3 regions of the Streptomyces chiangmaiensis genome follow, and region 1 is predicted to be linked to each of the others. Evidence: riboswitches for the same ligand, from Rfam matches in the RefSeq annotation. Region 1 holds a riboswitch; each other region holds the start of a gene.
What was found. A riboswitch is a leader RNA that binds a small molecule or an ion and turns the genes downstream of it on or off. The one in region 1 is predicted to bind cyclic di-AMP.

Region 1 (9,896 bases):
AGGTCAGGCAGCCAGGACCCCCCGATGGCGGTGGCGACGGACAGTGCCGCCACCGCCGTCATGCCCATCGGGAAGACGGTTGCCCAGCGCCGTACGTCGTGGCCGAGCCGCGGACGGATCACCTCGGCCGCCGCCAGCACGCAGTAGCACAGGAGGGCGAGGGCGAGCAGGGCGATGGTCATGCCCCGCAGGGCGGCGCTGTCGTCGTTGTTCCAGAGGTACATCCGGTGTGAGGCGATGACCAGCCGCGCCCCGGCCACCGCGGAGATGGCGAGTCCGCCGCCCACGATCCAGTGGTCCCCCGCGCCGGTCGCCACCTGCCGCAGGTCGAAGCAGCGCAGTCCGACCAGGTAGAACACCAGCCCGAGCCAGAAGAACACCAGCGCCGTGTGCGCAAGCCACGCCACGCCCGCGGCCGCCGCCAGCACCGCCCCGAGCACCGCGATCCCCTCCGTCGCCACACACCCGAGGAAGACCGTGCCGGGCATGCGGCGCGTCCAGCGCGGTACGACCCCCAGGACCAGGCCCGCCCACAGCAGCGCGGTCAGTGCGAGCAGCGCCTCGGCAAGCGACTGACCGCTCAGCGCGGACACCGCCGTGCCCAGCGTCGCGGTCGCCGCGACCGGGGTGAGCGCGGTCGGAGGGAGTGCCGCGTCCACCCACCGTTCGCGCTCCCGCAGCACTCGTACGGCGACATCGGCGACCAGGCCCAGCCAGGCGGCGGCCGTCAGGGCGAGGGCGATGCGGGAGAGGACCTGGTAACCGGTCAGGCGCAGCCCGACCGACAGGATGCCGGTCGCCATCACGGCGGCCCCGGTGGCGGGTGGACGCTGCGACCACCAGGTGCGGAGCGCGGAGGTGCCTGACATGCGCCCGATGCTAGGGATGCGCACACGGGTTGCGTACGGGGCACGCGCGCGGGGAGGCCGAAAACAACCCCACGCGCGCGTGCCGCACGGGCAGCGGGAGGCCCGGCCTCAGGCGGGGCGCACCACGCTGTGGATGATGGAGGCGCCGGCGTAGTAGATCGACTCCTCGCGGACGTATGCACCCGGCTTCGGGGCGTGGATCATCATGCCGTTGCCGATGTAGATGCCGACGTGGCTGAGGTCGTCGTAGAAGAAGATCAGATCACCCGGCTGGGCGTCGGCGAGCGGAACCGTAGTGCCCGCGTTGACCTGGTCGTACGTGGTGCGCGGAAGCGACACCCCGGCGGCCTTCCAGGCGGCCTGGGTCAGTCCGGAGCAGTCGTAGGAATCGGGGCCGGTGGCACCCCACACATAGGGCTTGCCGATCTGGGCTTGGGCGTACGCGAGGGCCTTCTCCGCCTTGGTCGCCACCGAGGAGTCCGTGGTGGAGGACCCGGACGAGCCGCTCGTCGTGGTCGAGGAGCCGGACGAGCCGCTCGTCGTGGTGGAGGACCCGGACGAGTCGCTCGTCGTGGTCGAGGACGACTTCTGCTGGGCCGCCTGCTCCCTGGCCGCTGCCTGTTCCCGGGCTGCCGCCTGCTGCCGGGCCAGTTCCTCCGCCTGGCGCTGGGCCTCCTCCTGCTTCTGCTTCTCGAGCGCGGCGAGACGTGCCTTCTCCTCCGCGGTCAGCTTGGAGAGCAGCTCCCGCGCGGTGGTGAGCTTCTGCTGGATCTCCGCCTTGGTCGACTTGAGCGTTTCCTGCGACTCGGTGAGCGTCTGCAGGCTCTCGGTGGCCTCCTGCCGCTTCTCCATCGTCGCGGACCGGTCGGTGAAGTACTCGTCGACCGTTTCCTTCTGGCGGCCGGTGAGCCGGTTCATCAGCTGGGTCTGGTCGAAGTAGTCCTGGGGCGAGTCGGCCAGCAGGAAGGTGGCCGTGTCGGGGGCCGCCGCCCCGGTGCGGTACTGCGCGGCGGCGAACGACCCCAGCTGGTCCCGGGCCTCGTTCAGCTTCTGTGTGCGCTGGGCGACGTCGTCGAGGAGCGTGTCGACGCGCTTTCGCTGGTCGGCCGACTTCTCCTTGGCCGCGTTGTACTTGTCGGTGGCCGACTCCGCCTGACGGTAGAGGTCGTCGACCTTCTTCTCGACCTCCTCGACACTCGGCTTGTCGTCGGTGGAGGGGGCGGCGTTGGCGGTCTGGGAGAGCAGGGCCACGGAGGTGAGGGCCGCCGTTGCGAGGGCGGGGGTCCGTATGCCTGCGATGCGCGTGCCAGAGGGACGCGCCTTGCGGTGCGGCGCCATGGGAGGCGACTCCTTCCGTACTCCGCCTACCGAGTTAGCTGTCGGGTTCGGGCGAGTGGTTCCGGAAGGCATGCCCTACGGCCGCGCCCCGGAGGGCTGTTGGCCGATTCACCCCAAGGTCGGGTGGGTCCCCGGCTCCGGGTGCCGCGGGGGCGCACCGGACTCGGCGGAGGCCGCGCGGCCCGGCGACCTTCGCCGGTGGGTGTCGTGCGGCCCGCCCCGCACGCTAGCCAACTCGTGTGGCCTCTGTGAAGGTTGATGTGCGATATGCCCGATACATTTTCGTGACCTTGACCATGCACCGGGTTGCTCGGGGTGGATGTGACGGTATCTGTGGTGGGTTGGGCGTTTTCCTGTGAAGTCGGGCGGAGTGGCGTACTCCGCCTGGTTCCGTCAGGGGGTGAGCCGTGCGGTGACACGGCGCCGTGCGGTCGGTTTCCGTCGGCGATCGAACAGTTCCGGAAGGTGGCGGTGTGATGTCGGTCGACGCCGGAAGGCCGCGGACGGCCCAGGCCCGTCCCGGCGGCGGAGTTCTCGGGGTGGCGGCCGAGTGTCGGTGGGGCGGCCTAGACTCGGAGAGCGATGAGCAGCCTCTTTGACGACAGCTTCCTGGCGGACCTCAAGGCCACACCGGCCCATGAGGAGGAGCCCCCGCCGCCCGAGGACGATCACGCTCCGGAGTCGGCTCCCGACGATCTGTTCGGCGGACGCTTCGACGCGCCCGCGGACCGGGACGCCTACTACCGCGACGGCGCTCCCCGTCCGGTCAGCGACCCGCAGGCGCTGCTCGAAGGGCTGAACGAGAACCAGCGCGCGGCCGTCATGCACGCCGGCTCCCCCCTGCTCATCGTGGCCGGCGCCGGCTCCGGCAAGACCCGCGTGCTCACCCATCGCATCGCCTATCTGCTGGCCGAGCGGGGCGTGCACCCGGGCCAGATTCTCGCGATCACCTTCACCAACAAGGCCGCGGGCGAGATGAAGGAGCGTGTCGAGCAGCTCGTCGGTCCACGCGCGAACGCGATGTGGGTGATGACCTTCCACAGCGCGTGCGTCCGCATCCTGCGGCGGGAGAGCAAGAAGCTGGGCTTCACGTCCTCCTTCTCGATCTACGACGCCGCCGACAGCAAGCGGCTGATGGCGCTCGTCTGCCGCGACCTGGACCTCGACCCGAAGCGCTTCCCGCCGAAGTCCTTCAGCGCGAAGATCTCCAACCTGAAGAACGAGCTGATCGACGAGGAGGACTTCGCCGCTCAGGCCGCTGGGGGCGCCTCCCGGACGGAGTCCGGGGGAGGCTTCGAGAAGACCCTCGCCCAGGCATACACGCTCTACCAGTCCCGCCTCCGTGAGGCCAACGCGCTCGACTTCGACGACCTGATCATGACGACGGTCAACCTGCTGCGCGCCTTCCCGGACGTCGCCGAGCACTACCGTCGCCGCTTCCGCCACGTCCTCGTCGACGAGTACCAGGACACCAACCACGCCCAGTACGCCCTCGTGCGGGAACTCGTCGGTACCGCCGAGCGCCCTGTGGACGTGCCGCCCGGTGAGCACGACCTGAGCCCGGCCGAACTGTGCGTCGTCGGCGACGCCGACCAGTCGATCTACGCCTTCCGCGGCGCGACCATCCGCAACATCCTCCAGTTCGAGGAGGACTACCCGGACGCCACCACGATCCTCCTGGAGCAGAACTACCGCTCCACGCAGACGATCCTGAGCGCGGCCAACGCGGTCATCGAGCGCAACGAGTCGCGCCGCCCCAAGAATCTGTGGACCAACGCGGGCGCGGGCGCACGGATCATCGGCTATGTCGCCGACACCGAGCACGACGAGGCCCAGTTCGTCGCCGACGAGATAGACCGACTGACGGACTCGGGTGAGGCGAAGGCCGGCGACGTCGCCGTCTTCTACCGCACGAACGCGCAGTCCCGTGTCTTCGAAGAGGTCTTCATCCGCGTCGGCCTGCCCTACAAGGTCGTCGGCGGTGTCCGCTTCTATGAGCGCAAGGAGGTCCGGGACGTCCTGGCGTACCTGCGGGTGCTGGCGAATCCGGAGGACTCCGTTCCGCTGCGGCGGATCCTGAACGTCCCGAAGCGGGGCATCGGAGATCGCGCCGAGGCGATGATCGACGCCCTTGCCCAGCGGGAGAGGATCAGCTTCTCCCAGGCGCTGCGCCGCGTGGACGAGGCGTACGGTATGGCGGCCCGTTCGACGAACGCGGTCAAGCGGTTCAACGCGCTGATGGAGGAGCTGCGGACCATCGTGGAGTCGGGCGCCGGACCGGCCACGGTGCTGGAGGCGGTGCTGGAACGCACCGGCTATCTGGCCGAGTTGCAGGCATCGACCGATCCCCAGGACGAAACCCGCATCGAGAACCTCCAGGAACTCGCCGCCGTGGCCCTGGAGTTCGAGCAGGAGCGCGGAGAAGGCGCATCGGCACCAGAGGCGGCCGCTCCGGGTGGCACGCTCGCCGACTTCCTCGAACAGGTCGCTCTGGTCGCCGACTCCGATCAGATCCCCGACGAGGAGGACGGCGACGGCGTCATCACGCTGATGACCCTCCACACCGCGAAGGGCCTCGAGTTCCCGGTGGTCTTCTTGACCGGCATGGAGGACGGCGTCTTCCCGCACATGCGCGCGCTCGGCCAGACCAAGGAACTGGAGGAGGAGCGGCGCCTGGCGTACGTGGGCATCACCCGGGCGCGGGAGCGGCTGTACCTCACGCGGTCGGCCCTGCGCAGCGCCTGGGGCCAGCCCTCGTACAACCCGCCCTCACGTTTCCTGGAGGAGATCCCGGACCAGCACGTGGAGTGGAAGCGGACCGGCGGCTCCTCGGCCCCCGCGTCCTCCGGTCCGCTCTCGGGAGTGGCGGCCTCGCTCTCGACCTCCCGGTCGCGCTCTTCGGCCGCGGGCGCGTCTGGGTTCGCCACCCGCCGGGGCGGTGCTGCGGAGAAGCCCGTGATCTCCCTGGCGGTGGGCGACCGCGTCACACACGACCAGTTCGGCCTGGGGACGGTCGTCGGCGTCAAGGGCACGGGCGCCAACGCCGAGGCGACGATCGACTTCGGTGACACCAAGCCGAAGCGGCTGCTGCTGCGGTACGCGCCGGTGGAGAAGCTGTAGTCCGTGCGGCTGGGCCCGCGCCGAACGGCGGGGCCCAGGGCGGAGTCGATCAGGTCGGGTCCAGCCCGTGACTCCGCAGCCAGGGCAGCGGGTCTATGGCAGCGCCTCCGCCCGGTCGCACTTCGAAGTGCAGGTGCGGGCCGGTGGAGTTGCCCGAGTTGCCGGAGTACGCGATCGGCTCGCCGGCCTTCACCGTCGTTCCGGAGGCGACCCGGTAGGTGGAGAGGTGGCAGTACCACGTCTCCGTGCCGTCCTTCGCGGTGACGATCATCATGTTGCCGTACGCGCTGTTCCACTGCGTGCGGACCGTGCCGTCGGTCGCGGCCAACACCGTGGTTCCGTAGGAGACCGGGAAGTCGATCCCGGTGTGCACGGACATCCAGTTGATGCCGGCCTGCCCGAAGTAGGCGCTGAGGCCCTTCTGGAGGACCGGCAGGACGAACTTCGGACGCAGCCGCTCCTTGAGCGCCGCCTCCGCCGCGGCCTTCTTCTGCTCGGCCGCCTGCTCGGCCTTGAGGTCGATGCGCTCCTGCGTGCGGCTCGCCCGGTCCGCGAAGTCGTTCGCGCCCGCGGAGAGGCTCTCGAGCTGGGAGTCCAGCTTGTTGTTCGCGGCGGACGGTTTCACGGGTGTGGCGGCCGAGGCGCTCGTCGTCGTGCCGTCCTCGCCGCTCACACCGACCGACGCCGCGGCGATCCCGGCGACCCCCATGACGCACACCGACGGCACGGCGACCGTCAGCAGGGCGGATCGCTTCGCCGGGGTGCGGCGCCGGGCCCGGTTCGAGGCGCGGGCCGCGACACGGGGGGCCGGGGCGGGAGGGATCTCTTCCTGGTCATCGAGCAGCGGAGGAGCGTCGCCGTACGCCTCGTCGGCTTCCAACTCGCCGTCTTCGTAGGCGGTTCGGTCGTACGGCGGCTGATCGAAGGCTTCCACCGCGTCGAAGCCAGAGGTGGCCTGCTGGTCGAAGGCCTCCGCCTGGTCGAAGGATTCGGCCTGATCGAAGGGATCCGGGACCATCTGCTCGAAGGCCGCCGTGGCCGGGTCCGCCGCGTCGGGGTACTGGTCGTGGGTCCCGTGCTCGGCGGTGCCGGCCGAGTTCCACTGGGTGGCGTCGTAGGCGCCCGTGTCGAAGGTCTGCGTGCCCCATTCCCACTGCTGGGTCGGGTCTGCCGACTGGCCGGCCCCGAGCCAGGCGTGCGTGTCCCACTGGCCCGAGGCGTCGGGGGACGTGGCCTGTGCGGGGATGCCGGCGAGTTGCTGATAACCGGCCGCCCAGGCTGTCGTGTCATGGGCGCCGGTGTCGAAGGCGGCGTGGTGCTGGGCGGCGTACGCGCCGTAGTCCGGCGCCTGGTGAGCCTGGTCGCCGAACGTCGCATGCCCGGCCGTGGACCACTGCGTGGCGTCGTATGCGCCGGTCGAGTCGTGGCCCGGCAGGTCGCCGAAGAGAGGGTCGGTGGCGAAGGTCGCCGTCGTGGCACCACCGGTGCCGAAAGCGTCGTTGTACGTGGTGAACTCACCGTACTGGCCACCGTGTGCGCCGTACGACGCGTAGTGCGCCGAGACGGCATCGGGGGCCGGAGTCGGGGGAGTCGCGGTCCCCGACGGGTGACGGTCGTTCACCAACTTCTCTTTCGCCTCGACAGCAGGGGCTGGCAGAGCAGTGCGGCGACTGTACCCGGCGGTACGCGGGCGCGACAATCTTCCGCTGGTTTCCCTCGGGCAGGAAACGGGCATTGCGCCGTGTTTCGGCGGACCCCGGCGAGGCTTTGGTTTTGCGTTCGATGAATGTTCGGGGTCGAGAGGGTGTCCTTGAAGGGTCGGACACCCGAATCGGAGCCGTACGGCGGCACCTGCCGGGCTCTGCCGCGGACATGGTGGCGACGGGCCGTGGGGTCCGTGGTTGCGGGCGGAGAGCCCGGAAGGTCACGCCACTGTCAGACCGCCGGTGTGGGCGGCGGGCGCTCCCGGCTCCACGAGGTCGAGAGCCTGCCGTATCCCGGCGGCGACGGCGGGGTGCACGGGCAGTGCGAGGTGGCCGATACCGCTGACCTGTATGTTCTGCGCCAGCAGGTCGGGGTGGTCGACACAGGCCGTCTCCAGCGGATCCATCAGAGGATCCAGATCGCTCCAGAAGCTCACGAAGTGCGTACGGCAGCCGGGGGCCGGCTCGCGCAGTTCCTGGATCAGCCCCGAACCGGGGCGCATCTGGCGCACGATCGGGTGCGCGTTCGCAAGCGGCGCGACCCGGGTTCCCGAGTGGGGTGTGCCCAGGGTGACGAGGGTGCGGACGCGCAGGTCGCCGCCGAGGCGTTGCACGTAGTACCGCGCGATCAGCCCGCCCAGGCTGTGCCCGACGACATCCACCTGCTGCTGCCCGGTGCGCTCGCACAGCTCTTCGATATAGCGGCCGAGCAGCTGGGCGGCGGTGCGGATGTCACACGTCAGCGGTGAGTAGTTGAGGGATTCGATGTGCTGCCGCCCGTGCTGCGTGAGGTTGCGGCGCAGCAGGACGAAGACCGAGCGATTGTCGATGAACCCGTGGAGCAGGATGACCGGGGGCTTGGCCTCGGTCGGCAGGGTGGCGGCGTCCGGAGGGATCTGCAGGGGCGCCGCACGGCGCTCCTGGATGATTCCCGAGGGGTACAGGAGCAGATGCCCGGCGAGGATCGCGAGCTCCAGCGCGGTTGCCTTCAGGGGGGCTATGGACAGTCCGGCCAGTCGGCTCGGGAACAGGCGCTGGCACAGCGGAAGCAGCGGCTGCAGGGGCTGTACTGCCCTGGAGACCATCATGGCCGACCTCCCGTCGGCGCACGCGAGGACGCCTCTGTCCCCCGTGAGCCCTCGTGGAAAGCCGTCGAGGCGATGGCCTACGGGGCGGATACCGCGGGTTCGGCCGTGCCGCGGACGCGGCGTGTGTGGCCATGACGCGACGGGCGTCTTCTCGTCGCTATGACGCGTTCGCCCGTCCTCGCGGCGCGGTTCCCGTCCTCCTCGTACGGGTGTGGATCCCCGCATGCGTGCCCTGTGCAATTTCGCCGAGGAACCCCACCACCACTGCGCCCCGCCGGCGATGCGGTGGTGCGGCCGCCCCGTAGCGGCTCTCCTTGCGCACGATCACCTCGGTCCACGGCACTCGAGCCGCTGGTGACCACGGCCCCTGTGCCGCCAAGAGGGGAGACCCTGCGCGGCGATTGTGTCCCACTGTGTGATTTCCCCCTCGGTCTGCACCGCGAAACTGCCGGTTGCGGGATGCTGGCGATAACGTTCGTTCACTTCCCGAGTCGGTGCGGCGCGGGACACCTGTGCCGTGAGGTGCGCGCGGGCCTGGTCCGCCGGGACCGCGCGGGCGGAGCGGTGCGTGTGCCCGTCGGTGCGAAATGCGCCGAACGTGCGGTCCGTATGTCCGCCGGTGCGGTGACGTGGCGGAGGTGCGGTACATCGGTACAGGGTGGAGTAGTCGCTTCATGGAGGCAGTGATGGGTGTGGCAGCCGGACCGATCCGCGTGGTGGTGGCCAAACCGGGGCTCGACGGCCACGATCGAGGGGCCAAGGTGATCGCGCGGGCGCTGCGCGACGCGGGCATGGAGGTTATCTACACCGGCCTCCACCAGACGCCCGAGCAGATCGTGGACACGGCGATCCAGGAGGACGCCGACGCGATCGGTCTGTCGATCCTGTCCGGCGCGCACAACACGCTGTTCGCCGCGGTGATCGACCTGCTCAAGGAGCGCGACGCGGAGGACATCCTGGTCTTCGGTGGCGGGATCATCCCGGAGGCGGACATCCCCCTGCTGAAGGAGAAGGGCGTCGCTGAGATCTTCACGCCCGGTGCGACCACCGCGTCGATCGTGGACTGGGTACGGGCGAACGTACGCCAGCCGGCCGGGGCGTAGCACTGCCACGAGGGTGCCGTTCACCGGCGGGTGGGCGGCGCCCTTCGGTGCGCCTCGCGGCGACCCCGTGCCCCGCCTCATGGCTCACCCAGTTCCTCCCGCATCGTGGCACGCAGGCGCAGAGTCCTCGTCAGTCGCTGGAACGCCTCCGCCCAGTAGCCGCCGGCTCCGGGCGACGCGTCCTCCGTCTCGTCGGGTATCGCCGTCAGCGCGTCGAGCCGGCTCGCCTCCACGGGGTCGAGACAGCGCTCCGCGAGGCCCATCACCCCGCTGAAGCTCCAGGGGTAACTACCCGCGTCCCGCGCGATGTCGAGCGCGTCCACGACCGCCCGCCCGAGAGGGGTGGCCCAGGGGACCGCGCACACCCCGAGGAGCTGGAACGCCTCGGACAGACCGTGCGTGGCGATGAATCCCGCGACCCAGTCGGCCCGATCGGTCGCGTCCAGTATCGAGAGCAGCTTCGCCCGCTCGGCCAGGTACACCGCACCCGGGCCCCCGGCCTCCGCCGCGGAAGGACGGCCGAGCAGGGCCCGGGACCAGCCGGGGTCGCGCTGCCGTACCGCCGCACGGCACCACGCCGCGTGCAGTTCGCCCTGCCAGTCGTCCGCCACCGGCAGTGCGACGATCTCCTCCGGCGTGCGCCGCCCGAGCCGTGCCGGCCACGTACCGAGCGGT
Region 2 (9,896 bases), on a different contig from region 1:
GAGAAAGCCGTACAGGGCCGGGCCCTCGATGAGGGCGCCGACGTGCGGGAGCACGGCGCGTACGGCCCGCGGCATGGGCCGTCCGAGGACGCGCGCCGTGCCGGAGGTGGGCTCGATCAGGCCCATCAGCATGCGGATGGTGGTGGTCTTGCCGGAGCCGTTCGGTCCGAGGAAGCCGAAGACGCTGCCCGCCGGGACGGTCAGATCGAGCCCGTCGACGGCGAGCTGCCCGCCGCGGTAACGCTTGGTGAGGGCGCGGGTGGCGATGACCGGGGTGCCCGGCGCCACTTCCGCATCCGCATCCGCATCCGCATCCGCGGCGGGCAGCTCCTCCATGGGCTCTCCTGTTCGTGCCGTCAGCAGGGGTCTACTTGCCGGCGTCCGCCGCCTTCACCAGCGCGTCCTTGGTCACCGCGCCGGCGTAGACCTTGCCGTCGTCCGTCATCAGGGCGTTGACCAGGCGGGTCGAGAAGACCGTGCCCGAGCCGAACTTGCCCTTCACCTGGTCGCCGAGGGAGCCCAGGAATCCGGAGGCCGCGCTGCCGTCGGACGACGCGCCCGAGGGCACCCCACCCTTGCTGCCGGTGTCGAACACGACGATCGCGTTCCAGCCCTCACCGATCGTCTTCGGCTCGACGCCCTCGGCTCCCTTCTCCGTCCCCCTGGGCAGGGCCTTCTCCATGCCCTTGGGCTGCGTCTTCCCTTCGGGCGCCTTCAGGTCGTCGCCCTCGGTGACCTTCGTGCCCTTGGGGGGCGTGAAGTCGAAGGCCGATGCGGCGGGCTTGGCGAACGAGACCTCCGTGAAGCCCGCGTCCACGACGGCCGCGCCGCCCGACGCCGGGGTCAGCGTGAACTTCAGCGGCATCCCGGTCTTGGCGTCCACCGCGATGCTGATCGCACCGACCGTGGTGCCCGACTGCTTCGGCCTGATGAGCAGCTTGTAGGCGTCCCGGCCCGCGACCTGGGCCGTGCCGTCGACCGTCACCGAGGTGGTCTTGTCGCTGGCCTTCAGGGCCTCCTCGGCGAGGGCCTTCGGCGTGGCCGGCACGTCCTCGGGAGCCGCCGTGACGCCGTGGCGATCGCCCGCACCGGTCGCGTGGTACGCCTGGTTGGAGGCGCTGTCGTAGGCCCAGACGTCGTCCCCGTTACGGATGACGCTGTACTCGGCGGCCTTCTCGATGAGCGAGAGCTTCTGCTTGTCCTGGCCGTCGGCCGCGACGCGCAGGGTGTGCGTACCGGAGGCCAGTTCGAGCAGCTTGGAGCTCGGATCGGCGGCCGACGAGCCGTCCCTGCCCTTCGCGCCCTGGGAGAGCGCCCCCGAGGCGAGGCTGTCCTGCAGGCCGCCCAGGTTCGGCAGGCCGAGGTCCGTGCTGATCTTCACCGTGCCGGACATCTGCTGGACGTCCGACTTGGCGATCTTCTCGATGAGCTGCTGGGCGCTGATCTTCGGCAGGTCCGGGTCGCCGGAGCCGGCGAACGCCGGGACGAGCCCGATGGTCGCCGCCGCCACGCCCACCACCGCCACGGGGACCGCGTACCGCGCGGCCGTGCGCCGCCCGTCGCGAACGTCCTCGACCTCCCCGGCGGGTGCGCTGTCGTCGGATTCGTACGGTGCCATGTCTGCCTAACCTCCGTCGTCGGCGGCCCTCAACCGTCCGAGCACTCTCCGCCCGAGCTCTCGACTTCCCCCGAGCGGGGGAGACGCCACCACCCCTATGCCGCCATTGTCACCCGAACTTCTGTGAGGTGGTGTCTCCCATCTGACCAAATCGGCCGGAGAGAAGCGTCAGCCCGCGGACTCAAGTCCGCGTAATCCTGCGGTATGACATGCCGGGGCGTTGCCTCCCCCGACCCGTAAGGGTCGGACGAGGCACCGCGGTCCGGGATCCTCGAGTTGCCGAATCCGTGGATCAGTGCTGCACGAAGACGTAGTCGGCCTGGTAGGGGACGCCCACGACGGTCACGAATGTGCCTGGCGTGTCACGGGACGCCGGGACGGTTCGGGCCTGTCAGCCCGCACGGTGCACCACCGCGTCGCACAGCTCGGTCAGGGCCGCCTTCGCACCGCACTCCGGCAGCGGGGCCAGAGCCGAGCGCGCGTCCTCCGCAAAGCGGACCGTGTCGCGGCGGGCCTGCTCCAGGGCCGGGTGGACACGGAGACGGGCGAGGGCCTCCGCGTGGCGGGCGTCGTCCGTGAGGTCCGAGTCCAGCAGCTCGCACAGGGTGATGTCCTCGGGCAGACCCAGGCGCTCCATACGCTCGCGCAGGCGCAGCACCGGAAGGGTGGGGACGCCCTCGCGCAGGTCCGTCCCGGGCGTCTTCCCGGACTCGTGCGAGTCGGAGGCGATGTCCAGCACGTCGTCGGCCAGCTGGAACGCCACACCGAGCCGCTCGCCGTACTGCGTCAGCACGTCCACGACCGTCTCGTCGGCGCCCGACATCATCGCCCCGAACCGGCAGGCCACCGCCACCAGTGACCCCGTCTTGCCGCCGAGGACGTCGAGGTAGTGCTCCACCGGGTCGCGGCCGTCCCGGGGGCCCGCCGTCTCCAGGATCTGACCGGTGACCAGACGCTCGAAGGCCTCCGCCTGGATGCGGACCGCCTCCGGGCCGAGATCGGCCAGGATGTGCGACGCCCTCGCGAAGAGGAAGTCACCGGTGAGGACCGCGACCGAGTTGCCCCAGCGGCTGTTGGCACTGTCCACCCCGCGCCGCACCTCGGCCTCGTCCATCACGTCGTCGTGGTAAAGCGTGGCGAGATGGGTCAGTTCCACGACCACGGCCGAGGGCACGACCCCGGGTGCGTACGGATCGCCGAACTGCGCCGAAAGCATCACGAGCAACGGCCTGAACCGCTTCCCGCCTGCGTGGACGAGATGCTGGGCCGCCTTCGTGATGAAGGGCACCTCGCTCTTGGTGGCGTCGAGCAGCCCCTCCTCGACAGCGGCCAATCCGGCCTGGACATCGGCTTCCAGAGCCTGGTCCCGCACGCTCAGCCCGAACGGCCCGACGACGGTCACGTGGGGTCTCCTGTCTGCGACGTCTGCTGACGGTCACACGGTCGGTCTCAAGGACGGTCACTTCGTCGATGACGTTGTCTGTCGACGTGACTCATCGAGTTTGTCGATCTGTCGTTGCCATCACTCAAGTCAGCGTATCCGGTCACGTTTCGATCACCGCGAGCGCCCACAGTTCCAGGGCGGGCGGTATCGGATGGCGAACGGTATGTTCTTGATCAGGCGATACGAACAGTCATTCATCACATAAGGGAAAAGCACCTCTCGCAGCCGGTACCGGCCCCCACTTCCTCTCGTGTACCCCGCCGGACGCTTCCCATCGGGACCCGACGCCCCGTCTCCTGCGCCGCCGTCCCTCTCACCCGGCCGGGCGCAGTCACGCGGGTGCCTCTCCTCACGTCCCCGTAACCGCCACGACGGACCGGTCCGCTGCCGACGTCGTCGAGGAGTCCGAGGCCATGCGCATGCACACCCGTACGTCCTTCCCTCACGAAACGACTCACGACGACTTCTGGATCCCGCTCCGGGACGGTACCCGTCTGTACGCGCGCGCATGGCGCCCGCGGACCGGGGAGCCCGTCCCCGCCCTCCTCGAGTACCGCCCCTGCCGGCTCACCGACTCGACCGCGGCCCGCGACCGGCAGCGGCACCCCTGGTACGCGGGCCACGGCTATGTCTCCGTGCGCGTGGACGCACGCGGGCACGGCAACTCGGACGGCACGCCGACCGCTGCGCATTCCGCCGTCACGCTGTCCGACGGAGTCGAGGTCCTCGACTGGCTGGCCGCACAGCCCTGGTGCGACGGCGGTGTGGGCGTGTTCGGCATCGGGCGGGGCGCCTTCGCCTCCCTCCGGATCGCGGCCCTCGCGCCAGCCCCGCTGAAGGCGGTCGTCGCGGTGTGCCCCACGGACGACCGTCCCGGCAACGACGTGCACGACGTGGGGGGGTCGGCTCTCGCGGCGGGCCTGCCCGCCCGGTCGGCGGCGTTGCTCGCCCTCGCGGCCCGTCCGCCGGACCCGGCATACGTGGGCACGGTGTGGCGGGACGTCTGGGCCAGGCGCCTTCAGGCGCTGGACCCGCTCGTGCACTCCTGGCCGGCACAGGCGGCGTGGGAGGACCACCGGCGGCCCGACGACGCCCGCGAGGACCACGACGGGCTCCAGGCTGCCGTGCTCGCTGTGAGCGGCTGGTACGACCCGTACCGGGACGCCGTGCTCGGGCTCCTGGAGCATCTCCCGGCCGATCGCGTCCGCGGCCTGATCGGGCCGTGGTCGCACCAGTACCCGGACCACGGCCTGCCGGGACCGGCGATCGGCTTCCTGCAGGAGACCCTGCGCTGGTGGGACCACTGGCTCAAGGGCGAGGACACGGGGATCATGGCGGAGCCGCTGCTGCGGGCCTACGTCAAGGACCCGCATCCTCCGGCGACGAAGTACGACGTGCTGCCGGGCCGTTGGGTCGCCGAGCCGTCCTGGCCGTCGCCGAACGTCAGCCGGGTCTCGTACGCGCTCCAGGGCACGCCGGTGCTCGTACGGTCGCCGATGCACACCGGCCTCGACGCGGGCCGCTTCGTCCCGAGTGGCGACGACGCGGACCTGCCGCCCGATCAGCGCGAGGAGGACGCGAGATCGGCATGCTTCGAGTTCACGGCGACCGAGGAGACCTGGGTGCTGGGGCGGCCCCGGGTGCGGCTGCGGCTCGCCTGCCCGGTACCGCACGGCCAGGTGGTCGCCCGGCTGTGCGACGTGGCACCCGACGGGTCGTCGACGCTGGTCACCCGGGGCACCCTGAACCTGTCGGCGCGCCGGGGCCCCGACCGGGCGGTCCCCTGGATCCCCGGGGCGACCGATGACGTGGCGGTCGAACTGAACGGCATCGGCCACGCCTTCGGTCCCGGCCACCGCATCCGCCTCGCCGTCTCCTCCGCATACTGGCCGTGGCTGTGGCCGCAGCCGGGTTCGGAGGCCGGCTTCACGTTGTACCCGGCGGGCAGTTCGCTCGAACTGCCCGTGCGCGCACCGGAGTCGGGGCCGGACATCGTCTTCGGGGAACCGCAGCAGTCCGAGCCGCTCGGCGTCAGCGCCGCCGCCATGCTCGAGGAACCGCGCCCGGCACGCCTGTCGGTGCGAGACGTGGCCAAGGGTGAATGGCTCCTGGTGGTCGACCCGTGCCGCGACGGCACCCAGGTGTATCCCGACGGTCTCGAAGTGACCGAGGACGCGCTGGAGGCGTACACCGTCGAGGACGCGGGTCCGTCGACCGCCCGCACCCGCTGCGACTGGTCGGTCCGGCTGCACCGCCCGGACAGGGGATGGGACGCGAGGGTGGAGACGCACTCCGAGATCACCTGCACCGCCGCCGACTTCGTCACCTGGAACGAGATCGTCTGCAAGGACGGCTATGAGGTCGTGTTCCATCGGACATGGGAGAAGCGGATCCCTCGCGCAGCGGGCTAGTGCCGGCGTCCGATCACACCTCATCCCCTTTGGGATGAAATGCCCTAATTTTGAGCCGTCGACCCCGCCGAGCCGATGAAGTCCGAGCCTTTTGTCCGAATTGGGCCATACGCCCTATATCGACCTGTTACATCCTGCGTGGGTCGAAGTGAAATGGGTCACTTGCCCCTGATGTGAATCTTCCGGGCGCAATCACCAACACGCCCCTTGCGATAGGCAAGTTGAACCCATACCAACAAAATGGATCGTCTCGCCTATTCCCGATGATCAGGGCCAATTGGGCCCGAGAGTGAATTTCGGGCTTGTTCCCGACATGTGCGGTCGCATACCTTCCATTCGACCCGAGCGGAACGCCGAATCCTGCCACCGCTCGAGAAGACTTCGACCCCTCACGGCAGGAGCGGGGGAACCAGGTAAGTCGCCGAACCGGACATCGCACCGGAACGGCTTGGGGTGAAGCCGAGCCTCGGCAGCGAGGACACGGCCGGGCACCTCCCCGCCCGAACCCGACAGCTCACCTCGCAGGCGTCGGAGAGGAATGCACCGTGTCCGCTTTCGCCCTGCCCGCACGCCGTCGGAATCGCAACTCCAAGGCCGCCCGCGTCGCCCGCGCCCTCGCAGTCGCGGGGACTGGAGCAGCCGTTCTCGCCCTCCCCATCATGGGTGCGACCTACGCTTCCGCCGCCACCCCGGCCGCGCCCGCGAAGGTCACCAGTGCCGCGTCCCGCGCCGGCTCCCTGGACAGCTGGATCCGCCAGTCCCTGGCGATCATGGCCAAGCACGGAATCCCCGGCACGTACAACGGCATCTACCGCAATGTGATGCGCGAGTCGTCGGGCAACCCGCGCGCCATCAACCTCTGGGACTCCAACGCCCGTATGGGCATACCGTCCAAGGGACTCCTGCAGGTCATCGACCCGACCTTCCGGACGTACCACGTGCCGGGTACGGCGTTCGACCCGTACGACCCGGTCGCGAACATCACGGCCGCATGCAACTACGCCGCCCACCGGTACGGCTCGATCGACAACGTCTACAGCGCGTACTGAGATCCGCCGGCAGGGAACAGTCGCTCGAGGACGACGGCGATGCCGTCGTCCTCGTTCGACGTGGTGATCTCGTCGGCGACCGACTTCAGTTCGGGGTGGGCGTTGGCCATGGCGACGCCGTGCGCCGCCCACTCGAACATGGGGATGTCGTTGGGCATGTCGCCGAACGCGATGGTCCCCGAGGGGCTCAGGCCGAGGAAGCCGGCGGCCAGCGCGAGACCCGTCGCCTTGGTGACACCGCATGGCTGGAGTTCGACGGTGCCGGGGCCCGACATGGTGACCGTCGCCAGGGATCCCACGGCGCCTCGGGCCACCGTCGCCAACTCGTCGTCGGAGAGGGCGTGATGGCGCAGCAGCACCTTGCTGATGGGCTCGCACCACAGGTCGTCGCGTCGCTCGACCCGCACCGCGGGAAGCGTGGGGTGCGGCATCAGATAGCCGGGCTCGATGAGCGTGAGCCCGTCCACCCCGTCCTGGTCGACGGCCGCGTACACCTGCCCCACCTCGGCCTCGATCTTTCCGATCGCGGTCTCGGCCAACTCCCGGTCCAGCGTCACCGAGAACAGCAACCGGTCCGCGCCGGCGTCGTACACCTGCGCGCCCTGTCCGCACACCGCGAGCCCCTTGTTGCCGAGGTCCTCAAGCAGCGGCCGGACCCTCGGCGCCGGGCGACCCGTCACCACGAGGTGCTGTGCGCCGCCCGCAGCGGCCCGCGCCAGAGCGGTCCTTGACCGGTCGGAGAGCGTGTCGTCACCACGCAGCAGCGTTCCGTCCAGGTCGGTGGCGACAAGTGAGTACGTGTGGGGTGCGGCCATGATCAGAGAATACGGATGGAAACGCACCAGCGGTCCGGCGGGGACCGGACGACGTCCGGTATCCCGTGCGCACCTCGGCGCGCTCGGAACCCCTGTCGCACCGGCAGTACCGGACATTGCCGCGGGCGGACCCGACTCCGGGTCTCCCGGCGGCACTTCACCGGAGGTGGAGTCCACGCCGTGTGAGGTCCGGGTCGGTCATCGTCCGGATCGGCGGGGAGGCGATGGTGTCGCGCCCCCGCACTTCTCCGGACCCCCGGTTCAGCCGTGCGCCGCCGCCAGATGCCCCGCCAGCCGCGGTGACGCGAACTCCGTCCCGCACACGAAGCGCATCACCGGACCGTACGAGGCCGCCGCCGTAAGGCCCGTGAAGTACAGGCCGGGGAGGGAGGACACGTAACCCGCGCCGAGCCTCGGCGCTCCCCGGCTCACCGCCAGTTGTGTACGCAGCTCATGGCCCAGGAAGTCCATCGCGGCGATGTCCACGCGGTAGCCGGTGGCGGCGATGACATGGTCCGCGGCCATTTCCTCCGTGCGGCCGCCGTGGGTCAGGACCGTCAGTGCCGGGCTGCCGTCCGGCGCGGAGGCGCCGACGATACGGGTGACCTCGCGCACCTCGACCTTGCCGTCGAACCGGTCCTCCAGCCACCAGGCACCCAGCGGGCCGAGGACGCGGCGGACCAGATAGTGGCGGGTCTGCGCGGGCAGGAAGCGGTACAGGTGCGGGTAGTGGGTCAGCGCCCACAGCGACCAGGCGCGGCCGAAGGGCGATTCGGGGCGCAGCTTGGGCTGGTTCCACGGAGGGGCACCGAAGGCGACCCTGCCGCGGCCCCGTGAGACCACGCGCACCCGCGCCCCGGCCTCTGCCGCCAGTGCCGCCGTTTCCAGCGCGGACTGGCCCGCCCCGATGACCAGCAGCTCCTTGCCGGAGAACCGGGTCAGATCGTGGTGCTGGGAGCTGTGGGAGAACGGGCCCGTGGGCGTGGCTCCGTCCGCCGCGGCCGCCTCCAGCTCCGACGGCAGATGGGCGAGCCCCGACAGACCGGTCGCGACCACGACCGCCCGGGCGGCGAACATCTCACCCGAGTCCAGCTTCAGCTCGAAGCCGCCGCCCTGCCGGCGGTCCACGGACACCACCCGGACCTGCTCGAGTTCGGGCACCAGCTTCTCCTGGAACCACTCACCGTAGGCGATGAACGTCTCGACGGGGACGATGTCCTCGTCCGTCACCAGCCGGGGGATGCCCGCGTCGTCGCAGTAGTCGACCAGCGTGTGGCCGCGCTGGGGGGCGTCGAGGTTCGAGGCGGCCGGGGTGGACTTCAGGAGCATGCCCTCCGGCATGTGGTCGCGCCAGCTCACCATGGGGTCACCGAAGACGCGTACCGGGATTCCGCGCGCCCGCAGATGGGCGGCGGTGGACAAGCCGAACGGCCCGGCGCCGATGACTGCTACCGGTTGAATCACGAAGTCCCTCCCCAGGACGCGACGTGCCTACTTCGTGGTGGTGATGGCCGAACCGGGCTATCTGCCCGAACTCGTGGTACTGCCACGGCGGTTGGTCCGCCACAGCTGATACAGGTGCTTCGCGCCCGGCCGCACGAAGCGTGCGAGCATCGTGAAGAACGGCCGCAGATCGTCGCCCGCCAGCCAGGCGAGCTCCGTACTGCTCGCACGGGGCGGCGCGTGCGGCGTCGTGTAGCCGCTGCGGCGGTAGGCGAGCAGCGCGGGCAGGTCGATGTTCTCCACGATGTAGCGGTGGCCGGCGCGCTGTCCCCCCTCCGGTACGGCGCGGCCGGTCAGGTCGAGGTGCATGGCGCGGACGACGTCCACCCCCGACTCGTTCTCGAAGAGCCGGAACTGCGCGCCCATGCGCGGATTGAAATCGAGCAGTTTGTATCGACCGTCGCGGCGGTCGAAGCGCAGGTCGAGGTCGATGATGCCGGTGAAGCCGATCTGCTTGACGAAACGTGCGGCAAGGTCGGCGAGTTCAGGATTGTCGACGACGTAGGCGTTGGCCGTCATGCCCGCGTGCGGCGGCCACGAGCGGACCTTGACACCGGTGAACAGGGCGAGCGGGGTCGAGTCCTGGTCGAAGTACGCGTGCACGATCCAGTCCTCGGCCTCCTCCCGCGGCAGGTACTCCTGGAGGATCACTCCGGGGTGCTCGCCCCAGTCGCGGGCGAGCGTCAGCAGGCCCTCGCGGGTGGCGATCCGGGTCGTCCCGTTCACGGCGGGCCGTGAACGGCGCACGAACGCCTCGCGGTTCTTGGCCACGAGCGGGAAGCGCGCCTTCTCGGCGAAGGCGACGATGTCGTCGTAGGACTGCGGGAAGGCGGCCGCAGGGCTGGGGATGCCGTGCTCCACGCACAGTTCGTGCAGACCCTGTTTGCTGGCCAGGCGGCGCGGGAGTTCGGCTTCCGGCTTCGGGAAGAGGAAGGGGCCGCCCAGGACGTCCTGGTGCTCCGCGATCAGGACCGCGGCCTCCTCGTCGGTGGGGACGAGGACCGTCGGCCGGCCGATGCTGCGGCCGATGCGCAGCAGACCCTCCACCAGCCGCTC
Region 3 (9,896 bases), on a different contig from region 1:
AACCAGGAGCCGGATGGAGTTCGTACCGCAGTCGACGGCGGCGACGCGCGTCATTTGTCTTCCTCCTCGGAATCGTCGGGCTCGACGGCGGTCCGGTCGGGGCCGGACGTGTCCGCCTGCGACTCGTCACCGGACGGCGGGCCCGCGGGCGTCACGCACGACCCCTTGCGCCACCACTGAGGCAGCATCCCGATCGCCTCGTCGCCCAGCGGGTTGACCCCGGGGCCGGCGACCAGGGAGTGCGCGACGAGCACGTGCAGGCACTTCACCCGGTCCGGCATGCCGCCCGCGCTCGGGAAGCCCTCCAGGACCTCGATGGCGTCGCGGCGGGCGATGTAGTCCTCGTGCGCCGCGCGGTAGGCGGCGGCCAGTTCGGGGTCGGTCGCCAGGCGCTCCGTCATCTCCTTCATGACGCCGTTCGCCTCCAGCGTGCCGATCGCCGAGGCGGCACGCGGGCACGTCAGGTAGTACGTCGTCGGGAACGGTGTGCCGTCGGGGAGCCGCGGCGCCGTCTCCACGACGTCCGGCTGCCCGCACGGGCACCGGTGCGCGATCGCGCGCAGCCCGCGAGGGGGACGCCCGAGCTGCTGCTCGATGGCCTCGACGTCCGCGTCCGTGGGCTCGGTGCGCGGGGTGGGCGGCAGATCGAACAGCGTCAGCGCGCAGCGCTCCCCTTGCGGGGCTGCGGAGGGGCGGCGGGCAGGAGTTTCCATGGCTGTCTTTCAGGCTGTCTTTCTCATCGGTGCGCTGATCCGTCCGGTCGGTGATGCGCCGGTCGCGGGGTCATCGGTTCACAGCGCCTCTTCGGTTCACGGCGGGAACGCCGTGCACGGCCGCCTCGACCGGGCGGCGGGCCGGCTCACCGGCTGGACTTGTCGGACCTGTCGACCCCGTCCCAGATGTTGTCGTACCAGGGGCGCGCGGCCGTCGTACGGTTTGCACGCGACTGTTTGGCCGCGTCCGGGTCGATCACGATGTAACCGGTCTCCCCCGGCATCACGTAGTGCAGCCGCAGCCGGATCTGCTGCTCCGCGTACGCGTCGTCATGCCAGCGCGCCTTGAGGTCACGCAGCTGCTCGACCCGCTCGCGGGCCTGTGCCTGCTGCCGCTCCAGGTCGGCGATCTCGGCCCGCTGGGAGACGTACTGCCTTATCGGATACGCGAGCGCCACGACCAGCGAGCACAGGACGAGCGCGAGCAGCGCGGCCCGGCCGGTCAGCCGGGAACGGCGGGCCTGCCGTCTGGTCTGGGAGCGATAGACCCGGGCCGCCGTCTGCTCCCCGAGCAGCCGCAGCCTGGTCGCGGTGGAGAACCGGTCACGGTCCTTCACGGCCATGTCCCCGCCTCCCCTTCACACGTGCGTACGTCCCCGCACACGGTACGGGACCGGGTACGGGGACGTACGGACGACGGGCTAAGGCGTGGCCCTGCCCGCTCAGCCCTTGAAGCGCGGGAACGCGCTGCGGCCGGCGTACACCGCGGCGTCGTCGAGGATCTCCTCGATGCGCAGCAGCTGGTTGTACTTGGCGACGCGCTCGGAGCGGGCCGGGGCGCCGGTCTTGATCTGGCCGCAGTTGGTGGCGACGGCCAGGTCGGCGATGGTGACGTCCTCGGTCTCGCCGGAGCGGTGGGACATCATGCACTTGAAGCCGTTGCGCTGGGCCAGCTCGACGGCGTCCAGGGTCTCGGTCAGCGAACCGATCTGGTTGACCTTGACCAGCAGGGCGTTGGCGGTGCCCTCCTCGATGCCGCGGGCCAGGCGCTCGGGGTTGGTGACGAACAGGTCGTCGCCCACCAGCTGGACCTTGTCGCCGAGCCGGTCGGTGATGACCTTCCAGCCGGCCCAGTCGTCCTCGAACAGCGGGTCCTCGATGGAGACGAGCGGGTAGGCCGCGACGAGCTCCTCGTAGTACTCCGTCATCTCGGCGGCGGAGCGCTCCTTGCCCTCGAAGAGGTACTTGCCGTCCTTGTAGAACTCGGAGGCGGCGACGTCCAGGGCGAGGGCGATCTGCTCGCCGGGGACGTACCCGGCCTGCTTGACGGCCTCGAGGATGAGGTCCAGGGCCTCGCGGTTGGAGCCGAGGTTCGGGGCGAAGCCGCCCTCGTCGCCGAGGCCGGTGGACAGGCCCTTGGTCTTCAGCACCTTCTTGAGGGTGTGGTAGACCTCGGTGCCCCAGCGCAGGGCCTCGGAGAAGGACTCCGCACCGATCGGGGCGATCATGAACTCCTGGATGTCCACATTGGAGTCGGCGTGCGAGCCGCCGTTCAGGATGTTCATCATCGGCACCGGCAGCAGGTGCGCGTTCGGGCCGCCCAGGTAGCGGAAGAGCGGGAGGTCGCTCGCCTCGGAGGCGGCGTGGGCGACGGCGAGGGAGACGCCGAGGATGGCGTTGGCGCCGAGCGAGCCCTTGTTGTCGGTGGCGTCCAGGTCGAACATCGCCTGGTCGATCAGCCGCTGCTCGGTGGCGTCATAGCCGACGAGCTCCGGGCCGATCTGCTCGATGACGGCGAGGACGGCCTTCTCGACGCCCTTGCCCTGGTAACGGTTGGGGTCACCGTCGCGGAGCTCGATGGCCTCGAAGGCGCCGGTGGAGGCGCCGGACGGAACGGCGGCACGACCCGTGCTGCCGTCGTCGAGGCCGACCTCGACCTCGACCGTGGGGTTGCCTCGGGAGTCCAGGATTTCCCGGGCTACGACGACGTCGATGGACGGCACGAGCATCTCCTTCTTGGATGTGACGCTGAGAGTGCGGGGCACCTTGCGACTAGAGCCTAACCGTCCCGGGTCATCGGCCAGCCGACCGACCGTCCCGTGGACAGAGTGAGGGTCCACATTGTTCCTGTGCGGAACAAAGGCGGAGGGAAAGTCGCGGTGAAGAGCGCGGGGCGCGTAAGCAAAAAAGCCCCGCTCCGGTGCGTACGGGGGAACACGCACCGGAGCGGGGAGCCCGTGGGGACGGGGGCTGCCTTCACGCGACCGTCACGCCGGAGGTCACGTACATCAGGACGCTGTGGACCGGCTACCGGACCGCTGTCACTTCAGGTGCAGCTGCTGGCCCGGGTAGATGAGGTCGGCGTCCTCGACGATGTCCTTGTTCAGCTGGAAGAGCTTCTCCCAGCCGCCCTGGACGTGGTGCTTCGCGGCGATCGAGCTGAGGGTGTCGCCCTTGATCACCTTGTATTCGCCGTCACCCTTCTCGACCTTCTTGCCGGCCGAAGTGGTGCCGGTCTTCTGCGCGGCCGGACGCTCGGCCGAACGGGAGGCCTGCTGCGAGGTCGTGTGGGCGGCGCCGCTCTTCGTGGCGCCGGAGGAGGCGCCGGCGGCCGCGCCGTTGTACGGGGTGCTGGACAGGCCCTTGCCGCAGACCGGCCAGGCGCCCTTGCCCTGACCCGCGAGGACCTTCTCGGCTATGGCGATCTGCTGCGCCTTGGTGGCCAGGTCCGCCCGCGAGGCGTAGGCGGTGCCACCGTAGGCGGCCCATGTGGAGTTCGTGAACTGCAGACCGCCGTAGAACCCGTTGCCGGTGCTGATGGACCAGTTGCCACCGGACTCGCACTGGGCGACGGAGTCCCATTCGGCGGCGGTGGCCGCGGAGGCGTTGCCGGCCGCGAGCAGCGGGGCGGCGACGGCGGCACCGGTGACACCGGCGAGCGAGATGACACGGACGGCCTTGGACGGGCGGCGGTGCTTGCCCTTGCCGGAACACAGCATGGTTCGTTCCCCTCACCGACGCCTGCGAGGTGAGCTGTCGGGTTCGGGCCGGTTGAGTTGCCCGGCCGCGCGCCACTGGGCGCACGGCTTCACCCCAAGCCGCCCCGGTCCATGTCCGGGCGCGGCGCTTACCTTGGGTCCCCCGCTCCTGCCTACGGCGCTTGACGCGACGACTGTTCCGCACGGCCACTGGCAGGATTCGGCGTTGCGACCGTGGGGGCCCGCTGTGGCGAGCGGTCATGACCGTAAGCAGCCGATCCGCCGAATTCCAAAGACGATCAGGGCCGATGAGACCCATCTCTCACCATCGCCAAACCGGACATTAAGCCCGAAGCGGGATGTGAAGTACCGTAGGCCGACGTGCAGTTCAGCGCTTCCCGGCGTGCGGGTCCGCGTCGAGCGCAAGGCTCTGGCCGGGGAGGATGTGGTCCGGATCGGCGCCGACCGTCCGCTTGTTCACGTCGTACAGCGCCCGCCATCCACCCGTGAGGTCAAGGGAGTCGGCGATGCCCGACAGATTGTCACCGGGGCGGACGGTGTACGAGCCGTCGGCGGCGTCCCGCGCGGCTCGGGAGTCGCGCGAGGCGTGCCGGCCGATCGAGTCGCCCGTGCGGCCGTCGGCGTCGCCCTCGCCGGCGCTGCCGCCGCGATGGCGGCCGAAGCCGGAGGTCTCATCCGCACCGCCGCCCGAAGAGGCATCGCTCTGACCGGACTTGTCCGACTCGTCACCCTTCATCGCGGCAGCGGACGGACCGCCGGCGCTCTGGGAATGCTTCGCACCCGCACCGTGGTCGGCGGAGTCGTGGGACGCGCCGAAGGAAAGGGACGGCTTTGCGGAAGCGGATGTTCCGGATGAGTCGGACAGGCCGGAGTCGAGCCCGAAGCCGGACGAGGAGCCCCGGCCGGACGATTCGCCCGCGACGCCCGTGTCGACGTCCGCGGAGCCGGAGTCCTCGTTCAGGCCGGCGACGAGCCCGCAGGCGGACCAGACGGAGACACCGCGGTCGTCGAGGATCCTCTCGGCGACGGCTATCTGCTGCGAACGGCTCGCCTGGTCGGCGCTCGGGGCGTAGTCGAGGCCGCCGTACTTCTCCCAGTCCCGCTGCGTCAACTGGAGCCCGCCGTAGTGGCCGTTCCCGGTGTCGGCGCTCCAGGAACCGTCGCTCTCGCATTGCGCGACCTGGTCCCAGGTGGTGGCGTCGGACGCACTGGCGCCGGTGGCCCCGAGCAGCGGAATCGCGATCGCTGAGCCGGTCACCCCTGCCGCGACGAGGAGAGCCGGAGCCTGGCGGGGGCGACGGTGACGACCGTTCCCGGAGAGCATGCGATTGCCTTTCACACGACAGCAGTGAACGCAGGGGCGGCTGTGGCGTACCGCCCCGTTGCTGCGTGAACGTATCGGCAGTCGGTCGCCTGTCACAAGTTAATGCAGCGCAGATCACGTGAAGATCACAGAGGTGAAGAGCTGTCACCCCCCTGCGACCGGCGGTGCGTTCGCCGCGTCATCCGGCGGGACGGAGGTGATCTTTTTGGGAATCGGGGTGAATTCCACAGGAAGTGTGCGCAATCCACGCATGATGAGCCCTCCCCGCCAGCGCAGATCGGTTGAATCCACCGCGAGTTGCAGGTCCGGGAGACGGGTGAGGAGGGTGGCGAGTGCGGTCTGTCCCTCCAGGCGGGCCAGCGGGGCGCCGAGGCAGTAGTGGATGCCGTGTCCGTACCCCAGGTGCTGGTTGTCGCGACGGGCGAGGTCGAGCCTGTCGGGGTCGGCGAACCGCTCGGGATCCCGGTCGGCGGCCGCGAGCACGACCAGCACCGGATCCCCGGGGGCGATGTCCTGCCCGCCGATGGTGAGCGGCTGTGTGGCGAAGCGCCAGGTGGCCAGTTCCACCGGGCCGTCGTAGCGGAGGAGTTCCTCGACACCGGTCTCGAGCAGGCCCCGTTCGCCGCGGGCGAGGGAAGCCTGAAGCCGGGCGCGCTGCCCGGGGCGGCCGAGGAGGGCATAGGTGCCGTTGCCGATGAGGTTGACCGTGGTCTCGAACCCGGCGAACAGCAGGATGAAGGCCATGGCGGCGGCCTCGTTCTCGGTGAGGTGCTCACCGTGGTCGGAGGCGCGGATGAGCCCGGAGATGAGGTCCTCGCCGGGCCCGGGCGCCTCGGGCAGGGCCTCGCGCTTGCGGTGGATGAGGTCGGCGAGGTAGCCGCGCATCTTCTTGACGGAACGGGCGACTCCGCCCCTCGGCCCCCCGCCGTGCCGGATCATCATCCCCGCCCAGTCCCGGAAGTCGTCCTGGTCCTCGCGGGGTACGCCGAGCATGTCGCAGATGGCGTAGATGGGCAGCGGGAAGGCGAACTCGTGGATGAGGTCGGCGGAGCCGCGGCCCGCGAACCCGTCGATGAGCCGGTCGGTCAGCTCCTGCACCCGCGGCGCGAACTCCGCGACGCGCCGGGGTGTGAAGGCCTTGGAGACAAGCCGGCGCAGCCGCGTGTGGTCCGGCGGGTCGATGTTGAGCAGATGCGTCATCAGCTCCGCCTTGCGCTCGCCGGGGATGCCGGTCTTGCCCTTGGCGTGCGCGGGTTCGTCGTGATGCGCCGGGTTCTTGCTGAGCCGCTGATCGGCGAGGGCCTGCTTGGCGTCGGCGTAACGGGTGACCAGCCAGGCCTCGACACCGCTCGGCAGTTCGGTCCGGTGCACGGGGGCGTGGTCACGGAGCCAGGCGTAGGCGGGGTAGGGGTCGGCGGCGAACTCCCGGGTGAAGAGCTCGGGGGTGGAGTTCGTGGGCTCGGGGTGGGGCTGGTTGGTCACTCCTTGACGGTATCCGGCGGCCAGGTCCGGGCCGTACCTCAGCCGCCGCTCTCCGCCTCCCGAATCGCGTCCCGGTACGCCCGCGCCGCCGCCCGCAGTGCCGCCTCCGGGTCCACGCCCTCCGCCTCGGCTCGCGCGGCCATCGCCAGCAGTTCGTAGCCGACGCCCTTCCCTTGAGGCAGCGGAACGTCGAGACCGGCCGTGTGGGCACGGGACGAGAGCTTGGCCGCGAGGGCCAGGCCCGGCTGGCCGAGGGGGACGCCCTCCGTCACCGAGGTGCGCCGCTTCTCCACCGCCTTTGTCCGCAGCCAGTGCTCCTTGACTTCTTCCGGTGTCGTGGCGGTCTCGTCGCCGAAGACGTGGGGGTGGCGGTGGATCAGCTTGGCGACGATGCCGCCCGCCACGTCGTCGATGGAGAAGGGGGCGTCCGCGTCCTCCTCCGCGATGCGGGAGTGGAAGACGACCTGGAGCAGGACGTCGCCCAGTTCCTCGCGCAGTTCGTCGCGGTCGCCCGCTTCGATCGCCTCGACCAGTTCGTACGCCTCCTCGATGCCGTACTTGGCCAGACCCTGGTGGGTCTGACGGGAGGACCAGGGGCACTCGGCGCGGATGCGGTCCATGACCTGGACGAGGTCGAGCAGCCGGGCGCCCGGCAGGTCGTACGACGCGGGGAGCAGCTCCAGCTCCGGCATCCGCACCCGCCCGGAGCCGGCCAGCCGGGCCAGGCCGTCGGTGAGGTGCGGTTCTCCCTCGCCGGTCGCGACGACGACCACCCTGCGGCCGCCGGCGCAGGCGTCCACCAGCTCCTGCGCGGTCGGGGCGGCCTCGTCGACCGCTATGCCCGCCTCACGCAGATAGGGCAGCTGAGGATGCGCGCCGTCCGCGCACAGGACCCGGTCGGCGTCGCGCAGCGCCTGCCAGGCGGGCCACGAGAGCAGACCCGGCGCAACCCGGTGGCTGGTGGTGAGCAGGACGATACGGCCGGCGGCCGCCTCGGAGGCGTCGGTCCCGTGCGGACCGTGGGCGCGGGAGCTGGTTGCGTTCACCCTTCGAACGTAACGCACGCCACCGACGCCCCCGTACGTCGTCCACAGGCGGTGGACCGGCCCGGCCCCACCCGCGCTACGCCGGCTGCCCGGCCGCCGCCGTGACCTCCTTGACCCAGGGCGTCCTGGCGTCCACACGGCTGCTCTTCTGCACGTCCCAGGTGCCGTAGCGCGGATTGAGTTTGATGTCGAGTTCCTTGGACGCCTCCGCCATGGCCGTCCAGAAGGCGGCCTTGCCGTCGGTCGTGTTCATGTCGACGCCGAGCGCCGAGGCCAGCTTCTGGGCCCGGACCTCCGTGCGAAGGCTGTCGTCAAGGCGCCGGGGAGCGACCCCGTACTGCTGCAGCCACGCCGACTGCAGCGCCTTGCTGCCGCCCGCCTGCCGCTCCAGGCTCGCCCGCATCTGCTCGACGTCGCTGCGGTCGACGCTCACGCCCACCTCCTTGGCGGCGCGGTTCAGGACCCGGTCGAGAACCATGGTGTGGAGCGTGTCGCGGGTGAGGCTGCTGGTCTGGGCGACCGTCTGCCGGTACTGGGCGTCGTCCGTGGCGGCGGCACGCTGGGCCGCGCGCACCTCGTTCACCCGGCTCTCCAGCTGTGCGACCGAGATCCGCTGCCCTCCGACGACGGCTGCGGCACCCGCATGGGCGGATCCGCCACATGCGGTGAGGAGCGGAGCCGCGGCCAGGGCGGCGCTGAGGGCGAGCGCGGTGCGACGGCGGTGCAAGGTGGCCTCCCGAGGAGATTGTGCGGCGATGCACAAGGTCTTGCGGTGATCGATGGTAGGCAGTGGCCAGGCTCTGGCCAACCCATTCGAACCAACGATTCGCCGGGACTTCGGGCACCGCCGCACCCGCCCTCGGGATCAGCCGGTGATGGCGACCGGCGCGTCCCACGCGTCGCGGTCCACGGTGAGCGTGTAACCGTTCCGCGTCTCCTTGCTGTTGACCATGTACTGGTGGGCGCGGCTGTGGCCGGTGTACTGGGACGTGCTCCACGGCCAGTCCGTGGTGGTGGTGTTCTGCTTGTCCCACAGGGCGTACCAGAGGTTGCCCGGCAGGTCGGTCTTGTTCGTCGCGGTGGCGATGGCCTTCGCGCTGGAACTGGTGAAGCCGTAGAAGCCGGCGCGGTACGTCTTGGCGCGCAGCGTCTTGGTGAAGGAGCGGACGTAGGTGAGCACCGCGTCGTTGCACGACTTGTCGGTGATGTCGTACGGCTCCATGTCGAGGTAGATCGCGCTGCCGGCCTTCATCCCGAGAGCCGAGGCCTTGGACACCGCGTCCGCGGCGTCCTTCGCGCCGAGCGAGGCGGCGGTGGCGGCGGTCAGCTTCTCGGGGTTGGAGCTGGTCTGGCAGGGCGGCTGGGCGCCGACGTAGATCGGGATGAGCTTCCAGCCGACCGAGCTGACCGACTTCACCCAGGAAGCGGTGAGGTTGGGCTGGCCGCAGCCGCGGTTCGTGCCGCCGACGTACACGGCGGCCGCTCCGTAGAGGCCGCCCTTCCAAGCCTTCATCGCGGCGAGCGACGGCGCGGTACAGGTGTCGAACGCGCGGCCCGTGTACGTCTTCTGGGCGGGCCAGGTGGTGGCCGCCATCGAGGTCTGCGCGTCGATCCCGGCCCCCGCGACCACGGCGGCACCCGTCACCCCCCAGGCGATGTATCTGCGCTTCTTGGACAGCCGGTGACTCGACATGAAGGCCCCACCCCGATGATCGATCGTGTATGACACAAACGGAGGCAAGCTAGCGGACGGCGCTTCCACGATCGGAAAACGCAATTCCCCCGACCACACAAGATTTCCCCAAGGCGCAGCAAAAACCAGGGCCTCGGGCGTACCTCAGCCGCGCACCTGTCCCAGCCACTGCAGCGTCCGGCGGACGTCCACGGCCAGCGGATGACCGGGGCCGCGCATGCGTTCGACGTCGTGCAGGAGCCGTACCAGCGTGTCGTGGGCGGCTGCGCGGTCGCCGAGGGCGAGCAGCAGATGACCGATGCGGCGGCGGACGTCATGGGCGAGTTCCGGGTCCCCCGCCACATACTGGTTCTCGTAGTACGGCAGCAGCGCGCGGTACTCGGCGAGCGCCGCCGCCGGCTCGCCCAGCTGCTCGAGGCACTGCGCGATGTCGTAGCGGAAGCGAAGCGACTGGGGGTCCGCCTGGCCTGCCTCGGCGGCGCGTTCGTCCGCGAGGCGGCGCAGTTCGGGCAGCGCACGCCGGTACTGGCCGTCGTCCATGAGGGTGGCCGCGTACTGCTTGCGCAGGGTGCGGACGACCGGTGAGTGCTCGCCGTGCTGGGCGGCGGCCGCCGGGAGGATCGCGCCGAGGATGTCGAC

Region 2: linked by a shared signal. The riboswitch ahead of VXC91_RS07990 (transglycosylase SLT domain-containing protein) and the one ahead of VXC91_RS09115 (C40 family peptidase) in region 1 are both predicted to bind cyclic di-AMP.
Region 3: linked by a shared signal. The riboswitch ahead of VXC91_RS04265 (transglycosylase family protein) and the one ahead of VXC91_RS09115 (C40 family peptidase) in region 1 are both predicted to bind cyclic di-AMP.

Annotation. Positions count from the first base shown of each region.
Region 1 covers NZ_JAYWVC010000019.1:42,165-52,060, reverse strand. Annotated here, with positions in the region: gene VXC91_RS09120 (tellurite resistance/C4-dicarboxylate transporter family protein) at 1-869, opposite strand, end outside; gene VXC91_RS09115 (C40 family peptidase) at 978-2,207, opposite strand; cyclic di-AMP (ydaO/yuaA leader) riboswitch at 2,216-2,386, opposite strand; gene pcrA (DNA helicase PcrA) at 2,790-5,327, shown strand; gene VXC91_RS09105 (M23 family metallopeptidase) at 5,377-6,948, opposite strand; gene VXC91_RS09100 (esterase/lipase family protein) at 7,252-8,118, opposite strand; gene VXC91_RS09095 (cobalamin B12-binding domain-containing protein) at 8,805-9,221, shown strand; gene VXC91_RS09090 (DUF5691 domain-containing protein) at 9,299-9,896, opposite strand, start outside.
Region 2 covers NZ_JAYWVC010000016.1:58,091-67,986, reverse strand. Annotated here, with positions in the region: gene VXC91_RS08010 (ABC transporter ATP-binding protein) at 1-336, opposite strand, end outside; gene VXC91_RS08005 (LolA family protein) at 368-1,618, opposite strand; gene VXC91_RS08000 (polyprenyl synthetase family protein) at 2,010-3,020, opposite strand; gene VXC91_RS07995 (CocE/NonD family hydrolase) at 3,482-5,473, shown strand; cyclic di-AMP (ydaO/yuaA leader) riboswitch at 5,815-6,016, shown strand; gene VXC91_RS07990 (transglycosylase SLT domain-containing protein) at 6,019-6,522, shown strand; gene VXC91_RS07985 (HAD family hydrolase) at 6,507-7,337, opposite strand; gene VXC91_RS07980 (FAD-dependent oxidoreductase) at 7,599-8,801, opposite strand; gene VXC91_RS07975 (carboxylate--amine ligase) at 8,859-9,896, opposite strand, start outside.
Region 3 covers NZ_JAYWVC010000007.1:66,257-76,152, forward strand. Annotated here, with positions in the region: gene VXC91_RS04245 (Ppx/GppA phosphatase family protein) at 1-54, opposite strand, end outside; gene VXC91_RS04250 (DUF501 domain-containing protein) at 51-713, opposite strand; gene VXC91_RS04255 (FtsB family cell division protein) at 860-1,336, opposite strand; gene eno (phosphopyruvate hydratase) at 1,436-2,722, opposite strand; gene VXC91_RS04265 (transglycosylase family protein) at 3,035-3,712, opposite strand; cyclic di-AMP (ydaO/yuaA leader) riboswitch at 3,717-3,882, opposite strand; gene VXC91_RS04270 (LysM peptidoglycan-binding domain-containing protein) at 4,080-5,036, opposite strand; gene VXC91_RS04275 (cytochrome P450 family protein) at 5,181-6,518, opposite strand; gene VXC91_RS04280 (nucleoside triphosphate pyrophosphohydrolase) at 6,557-7,564, opposite strand; gene VXC91_RS04285 (SurA N-terminal domain-containing protein) at 7,641-8,291, opposite strand; gene VXC91_RS04290 (glycoside hydrolase domain-containing protein) at 8,430-9,257, opposite strand; gene VXC91_RS04295 (serine/threonine-protein kinase) at 9,402-9,896, opposite strand, start outside.